Regions from separate parts of the Paenibacillus marinisediminis genome, predicted to be linked through region 3. Evidence: riboswitches for the same ligand, from Rfam matches in the RefSeq annotation. Region 3 holds a riboswitch; each other region holds the start of a gene.
What was found. Region 3 has a riboswitch for cyclic di-AMP ahead of ACXX53_RS21360 (ubiquitin-like domain-containing protein). Riboswitches for the same ligand answer to the same signal wherever they lie in the genome.
Positions count from the first base shown of each region.

Region 1 (2,268 bases), on a different contig from region 3:
ATATACGATCGAGGACAGCAGCCCTAGCAGCGCGACCATAATGACATCCAGCACAGTCTTCACACCCCTTATGAACAAATGAAGCACGATTCTCCTAATTTCAGCGCCGAATCGCAAAAAACCGCACGGAAAGAGGGGGTCCTCTTCCCATGCGGTTATCCAGTCACAGCTATAGAAAGCCGGACATCCTGCACGACGAAAGAAGGCTGCCTCTATGGACGCTTACGAGGTTAGCTGACGGATTCGGGCGCATGAGTCGCCCTACTCGGCTGGCCGCCGAGATTCACCCCTGCATGACTGAGCTTTTCTCACTCTGACATGCCTAATTGGTTCCCCCGCTCCCCTGCAACAGGGATTAAGCGATGAGCTTGGCCTTGGCTCTATGAAATTAGGATCAACCTGCAGCTCTGCTAACTGATCAGGTCCGTCAGTAGAAACGATACCTGCTCGGATTGTGTGTACAATACCATATCCGCTCCGAGCAGCTGATAGATCGATCTTGGATTATGATGCTTCGTAATGACCACGATACTGTCTGTGGTCCATGGTCGACAGTGCTTCAACAGTCGACAGGTCAACGCAAAGCTCGTTTCAAATAAATAAATTCGTCCTACTCTCCGCGAAGGCTGAGAGTCTGTCAGTGACTTGGATGTGTTGATGCGCCAAATATTTTTCACACCAAGCTTTTTCATCCGGGCATCGCACTGAGCATTGTTAACAACTGCGGCAACCGGGATTCCGGCTCCCTTAAGCGATCGAACGAAGTCCACTCCCATAGCATTAGGAGCGAATACCGCAATGGTTCGATCCGTATCATACATGATCCTCACTACCTCCTAAAATGTCCGCAAACGCATCATTCATTCGGGTAAGAGGCTGATCTGCATGCGCTGTATCTAATGTACCTGACCTAATACTTCATGTACTTTAGCATAAACGCGCCTCTCCTCGGACGCTTACGAGGTTAGCTGTCGGGTTCGGAATCGAAGAGTCGCCCTACTGGTTGAAGCGACAACTCACTTGAACTTCGTGAATATGTCCTTAACCGGATTCACCCCAGCGAATATTATCCGCTTGGCAGCTCCAATCATCTTGCGGCTGCAAGCTATATTATTCGCGATAATGGTTCCCCCGTTTCCGCAATACGCGGAATTCAGCGATGAAATCGCAACGGCAATGATCAATTTCTGAAATGTATCTTACGCCTCTCACAACCTTCATGTAAACGAAACTGAAAGTTGCTATTGAATTATTAAAGCTAGATTCATGTGACTAATCACACACTATCTTGTAATTTCATATTCACAGCTATGTCTTGCTCGTTTATTCTAGCGTTTATTAGATTGATGCAGTATAGATCAGATAATTTAAGAACGGTATGGTTGTAATCGTTTTTTCGACATAAAGCAATCGTTTAACGCTCATCTAATCTATTTTTTTCCACACAACACAAAACCGCCGCTCGGAAAGTCCGCGCGACGGCTATCTACTTAAACTAAGAGCCATATATGGTCACAAACAGCTGATGGAGTCGGTGGGCATAAGTATGCTCACGCAGTGTGCGTGCAAGTCCGCGCAGCGCAATCTCACGGCGTGCTTCCTCATGCTTAAGATAATGTTCAATCTTCTGAAGCATTTCCTCCGGTGAGCTATAGGTCTCTATCTCAACTCCTGGGGTGTAGAAGCGCGTCAGATCACTGCGTACATCTGTCAACTGCAGCGTTCCGCAGCCCATGATCTCAAACGTGCGCGGATTAGGTGAAGCACCGACGACCTGTGCCGAATTGCTATTAAAGGTATCATCGTCATGCGAGCGATGCATGTTAATCACGATCTTCGTTTTGTTGTACATTTCTGCTGTTTCTTGCGGGGTGAGCCAGCGTCCAAGATCAACCTTATGCGTGTATTTGCCATACCCTGCCGCGCGATCCCACCATATTCCGGAGATTCGAATATCATAGGACATAAGCCTTGAGAAGATAGGATCTAAGAAGCGCACTCGATTCCAATAAGCAGTGCCGATGAAGCATACCTCACGCAATCTGCCGCTCGAAGTGGTCCTAGGCTGAAAATGTCCGGGATATACGCCAAACGGCAAATAGTTTACATTCCTGCAGCCAATGGATTGATAAAAGCTGACACAGTTCATTTCCAGGGTGAAAATATAATCATAATGCGGTACCACATTCTTCATCACATCTGTATAGTAAGGATCATCCGTCAACCAGATTGCCGTGCGAATTCCGATCGCTCTCAGCTCATTCAATT
Region 1 covers NZ_JBTGUH010000004.1:172,128-174,395, forward strand. The annotation lists cyclic di-AMP (ydaO/yuaA leader) riboswitch at 206-372, opposite strand; gene ACXX53_RS11995 (hypothetical protein) at 411-821, opposite strand; cyclic di-AMP (ydaO/yuaA leader) riboswitch at 938-1,169, opposite strand; gene ACXX53_RS12000 (CgeB family protein) at 1,496-2,268, opposite strand, start outside.
Region 1: it holds a riboswitch for cyclic di-AMP, as region 3 does, so the genes downstream of both, ACXX53_RS11995 (hypothetical protein) here and ACXX53_RS21360 (ubiquitin-like domain-containing protein) in region 3, are expected to answer to the same signal.

Region 2 (2,268 bases), on a different contig from region 3:
CGCTGCATTAATATGCTCGAGACTCCGACCAAAGGAGATATCGTGTTTGAAGGCGAGAAGATTAATAATAAGGGTCATAACATTAATAAGACACGGGAAAAGATGGGAATGGTGTTCCAATCGTTCAACCTGTTTCCCCATATGTCCGTGTTGGACAATATCATTATCGCCCCGATTAAAGTGAAAAATGTTCCGAAGGATAAAGCGGTGCAAATCGCAATGGATCTGCTCACGAAAGTCGGTTTGGCGGATAAAGCGAACGCATATCCAGCTCAACTGTCCGGTGGACAGAAGCAGCGGATCGCCATCGCTCGTGCTCTCGCGATGCAGCCTCATGTGATGCTGTTTGACGAGCCAACGTCTGCACTTGACCCTGAGATGGTTGGAGAAGTGCTTGAAGTTATGAAATCACTCGCTGCTGACGGGATGACTATGGTCATTGTCACACACGAGATGGGCTTTGCCAGGGAGGTAGGCGACCGGATCATCTTTATGGATGGCGGTCAAATCGTAGAGGATGGAACACCTGATCAGGTGTTTGGGAATCCCCAACATAATCGAACCAAGAATTTTTTGAGTAAAGTATTGTAAACCTTATATTGAACGATGTGAAATATTCAAAGAGCGCTGGTTGATCCGGCGCTCTTTTTATTTAGTCTCCTAACCTAAATTATGGATAATCCTACCCTGTTTTCATCCATCCTTACACCACTTCTGAATTACCGTAATCATCCTTATTTATTGTTGAAGCAGTCATTATTGTCATCGTGTTGTAATCTCTGAACCCGTTGTGCCCCAAGGATTTGAAGGATATTACATTATATAACATTTGATAGGTTACAAATCTGTGATAATATGTAAGCCAAGCCGAACGACAACGTACGGGGGACGCCTGATTGATGTTTCAGACGAGATTAATCGATCTGATCATCTTGGGGTGAATCGTATCGCAGCTCTCTATCGGAGAGAAGCGAACGTAGGGTACTCCTTAACCCGAATCCGACAACTAACCCCGGAGGCAGATTCTAAGGAGGTAATAACAACATGAAGAAGAGCTTAACACTTAAGATTACGGGCTTGATGCTCGGAGTAGTCACATTACTACAGATTATTCCTGTATATGCGGAAGGAAGCCAATCAACGAGCAATGCTACATTCTATCAAACAGCAGAACAATATAATGTGAGCATTGAAGGTTTTCTAGCAGATCATCCTGTGATCGAGAAGAAGAAGTTGTATGCTGGTAATGAAGTTATGGTTCCAGATGTGATGCAGAATAGTCCCGTCGCTAACCTAACGGTAGATGAGCAGGGTAAGAAGTCGGAAACTGCGACAGTAACAACTAATGCAAAAAATGAAGCAAAAGATAATGCAAAAGCACAAGCGGCAACTTCAAAAGCAGCAGCAGCTTCAGTGGCAGCAGCGGCTCCGAAGAGTCAAACATCAAAAGTTAAAGCTGCGTCAACAACAGCTGAGAAAGCTGCATCTAACACAGTAACTGTTGCAGGAAGAGATATGACGTATACGGATAAGCTTGACATGCGTGCGACTGCTTATACTGCAGACCCGAGCGAGAATGGATGGGGCGCGGTTGATGCATTAGGTAATCCACTGCGATTAGGTACAGTTGCTGTTGACCCGGATGTAATACCGCTTGGAACCAAGCTGTTTGTGACTGGCTATCAATTTAGTCATTTGCCTGGTGGAGGTTTCGTTGCGACTGCATCTGATACTGGCGGTACGATTAAAGGAAATAAGATTGATATCTTCGTTCCAGTAAGCAAGAGTACAGGTGATGAATTCGGTATTCAAGATGTACAGGTATATGTACTGAAATAAGGAAAAAGATACGAGCTTGTCCGTTGAAGGAACGGATAAGCTCGTTTGTACTTAATCAGTAATCTCTCTTTTCCTTATGATCATGAAGTAAATCGGGCAGTGTAACAAACTGATAATTCTGTTCGCGAAGCTGTCGGATAACCTTGGGCAGAGCTTGAACCGTGTTCTGCAAATATCCTGGTTTTCCTCCTCCGCCTGCATGCTGCAGAATGATCGAGCCGGAGCTGACTTGACTCATGATGTTCTGTTCAACACGACTAGACGGTATGCCGCGCCAATCATTAGAATCTACATCCCAATTGACGACGATATAACCATGGTCGCCAGCCCACTGAAGCTGCTCTTCGGTAATCTCACCGAATGGAGGTCTGAAGAATCGAGGTTTATAGCCTGTAATATTCGAGATGATCGTTTCTGTATTCTGGATCT
Region 2 covers NZ_JBTGUH010000002.1:175,363-177,630, forward strand. The annotation lists gene ACXX53_RS06635 (amino acid ABC transporter ATP-binding protein) at 1-591, shown strand, start outside; cyclic di-AMP (ydaO/yuaA leader) riboswitch at 851-1,036, shown strand; gene ACXX53_RS06640 (3D domain-containing protein) at 1,045-1,839, shown strand; gene ACXX53_RS06645 (polysaccharide deacetylase family protein) at 1,895-2,268, opposite strand, start outside.
Region 2: it holds a riboswitch for cyclic di-AMP, as region 3 does, so the genes downstream of both, ACXX53_RS06640 (3D domain-containing protein) here and ACXX53_RS21360 (ubiquitin-like domain-containing protein) in region 3, are expected to answer to the same signal.

Region 3 (2,268 bases):
TGGATAATAAAGCATTTGATGAAGATCGCGAACAGGTCATTGCTCGCGCAGTGGAACAAGGCGTAACACGTATGGTAAACGTGGGCTTTAATCGAGAAACGATTCCTACGACAATGGAGCTTGCTGAGAAGTACCCGTTTATATATGCGGCAGTGGGTTGGCATCCGACGGATGCTATTACAATGGAGAAATCCGATATCGATTGGATTGCAAAGCTGACAGAACATGAGAAGGTTGTTGCCATCGGTGAGATTGGGCTTGATTACTATTGGGACACGTCCCCTAAGGATGTGCAGCAGCGAGTGTTTCGTCAGCAGATTGGACTGGCTCGCGAATTGAAGATGCCGATCATCATTCACAACCGGGATGCTCATGAAGATGTGATACGCATTCTCCGTGAAGAGAAAGCGAAGGATGTAGGCGGTATCATGCACTCCTTCTCTGGCAGCTGGGAAACAGCGAAGATGTGTATGGATATGGGGTTCTATATTTCGTTTGGAGGCCCGATTACGTTCAAGAATGCCAAGCAGCCTAAGGAAGTGTTGAAGCAGGTGCCGATGGACCGCTTATTGGTTGAAACGGACAGTCCATACTTGACACCTCATCCATACCGTGGAAAGCGAAATGAATCTGCTTATGTGCGCCTTGTAGCGGAGGAAGCAGCTGGAATAAAAGAGTTAGATTTTGAAGAATTTTGCAAAAAAACGACCGACAACGCCCTTACATGTTTTGACATGCGTTGAAAAACGAAGAAAAACCGGTGATTTAATGTTCTACGCCAAAATTTAAATGGATTTCTTTATCAAAACAGCGGATTGTAACTTTTTTTTAATCCTTTTTACCGAAAAACGAAATTGATTAGATCTTTACAACTTTGTAATAAACACGATATGATGACTCACAGAAGTTCGATTGAACTTGAATATTGTTCCAACCAACCAGTAACGCTGAGTCTCTGAAACAAGAGAGCGGGGGAACCACATGCCATCGGTTAGTGCCACACCGATGCGGAGTGTATCCTAGGGGTGAGTTCCGGGCGACCGAGCCATGAGCCGGTACGAACGGATAGGGCGACTCTCAGCGCCCGAACCCGACAGCTAACCTCGCAAGCGTATGGAGAGAGGTCCTCGTCTTGAGTCCTAAATGGGTTGTCTGTTTGGGTCATCTTAGAAGCCATGAGAGAGATTCCTCTTAATTTAGGCTTCTTTTCGTTTTAATCAGCTTCGAGACTGTGAGTAATGGAAACTCGCATAATCGTGCTAGCCTATTCATAGGTTAGAAGAAGCAAAGGTGAGGAAGGAACCGTTACTGGGGTTGGTATGAAGAACAAGCCGGCACAAGCTTGTTCAACATCCTATCACCAATAGTCGCGTCAGAAGCAATCATGCAGCATTCTTGACGGCGGGACTATGTAAGGAGGACCGAGAAATGGGAAACATCGTGAATAACGAACCCCATGATCCCCGATCATCCAGCAAGTCACTCGCAATGCAGTGGAAGCATGAAAATGTGCGAATAATTTCAGTAATTGCTGTAGTTGCTATCGCTATAACAGTAGTCAGTGTATTGGTCGGTTTCAGCTATTCGAAGAAGACGGTATCTGTATTCGTCGACGGACAGTTGATGAAGCTTGAAACGAGACAGGATACGGTACGCGAAGTTTTGGATGAGCACGCGATTACCGTAGGAACACATGATGATGTGTCGGTGGAGCTAGCAGCAGAAGTAGAAGACGGAACTAAAATCATCATAGATCGCGCGGAACCTGTTCATTTGACGGTAGACGGACAAACGAAAACATTGTACACGACAGAGTACGATGTGAAGCATGTCTTGGATGAGGCTAATGTCTCGTTAACCGAGCTGGACAAAGTGTACCCAAGCGTAGACACAGCTATAAAGTCCGATATGGACATCAAAGTGGTCCGTGTGACCAAGGATATTGTACAGCGCAAAGTTGATGTTCCGTTTCAAGTTGTAAAGCAAGCTGATCCGAATCTGAAGAAAGGTTCTACCAAGACTGTTCAGAAGGGTCAAAATGGTCTAGTCGTACAGCAGATCGAGCAGGTTTATGAAGATGGCAAGCTTGTTCTTTCGCAGATGGTTGGCAAGACAGTTCAAGCCAAGCAAGTTGACCAAGTTATTGCTTACGGTACGAAGAAGGAACCGGAAGTTGCGGTATTGTCAGCCAAGAGCGTAGATACCGAACAGACGGCGAAGGACAGTGTCGGCTTTGACTACAAGAAGAAACTTACTAATGTGCAGTTG
Region 3 covers NZ_JBTGUH010000016.1:13,256-15,523, forward strand. The annotation lists gene ACXX53_RS21355 (TatD family hydrolase) at 1-743, shown strand, start outside; cyclic di-AMP (ydaO/yuaA leader) riboswitch at 936-1,128, shown strand; gene ACXX53_RS21360 (ubiquitin-like domain-containing protein) at 1,429-2,268, shown strand, end outside.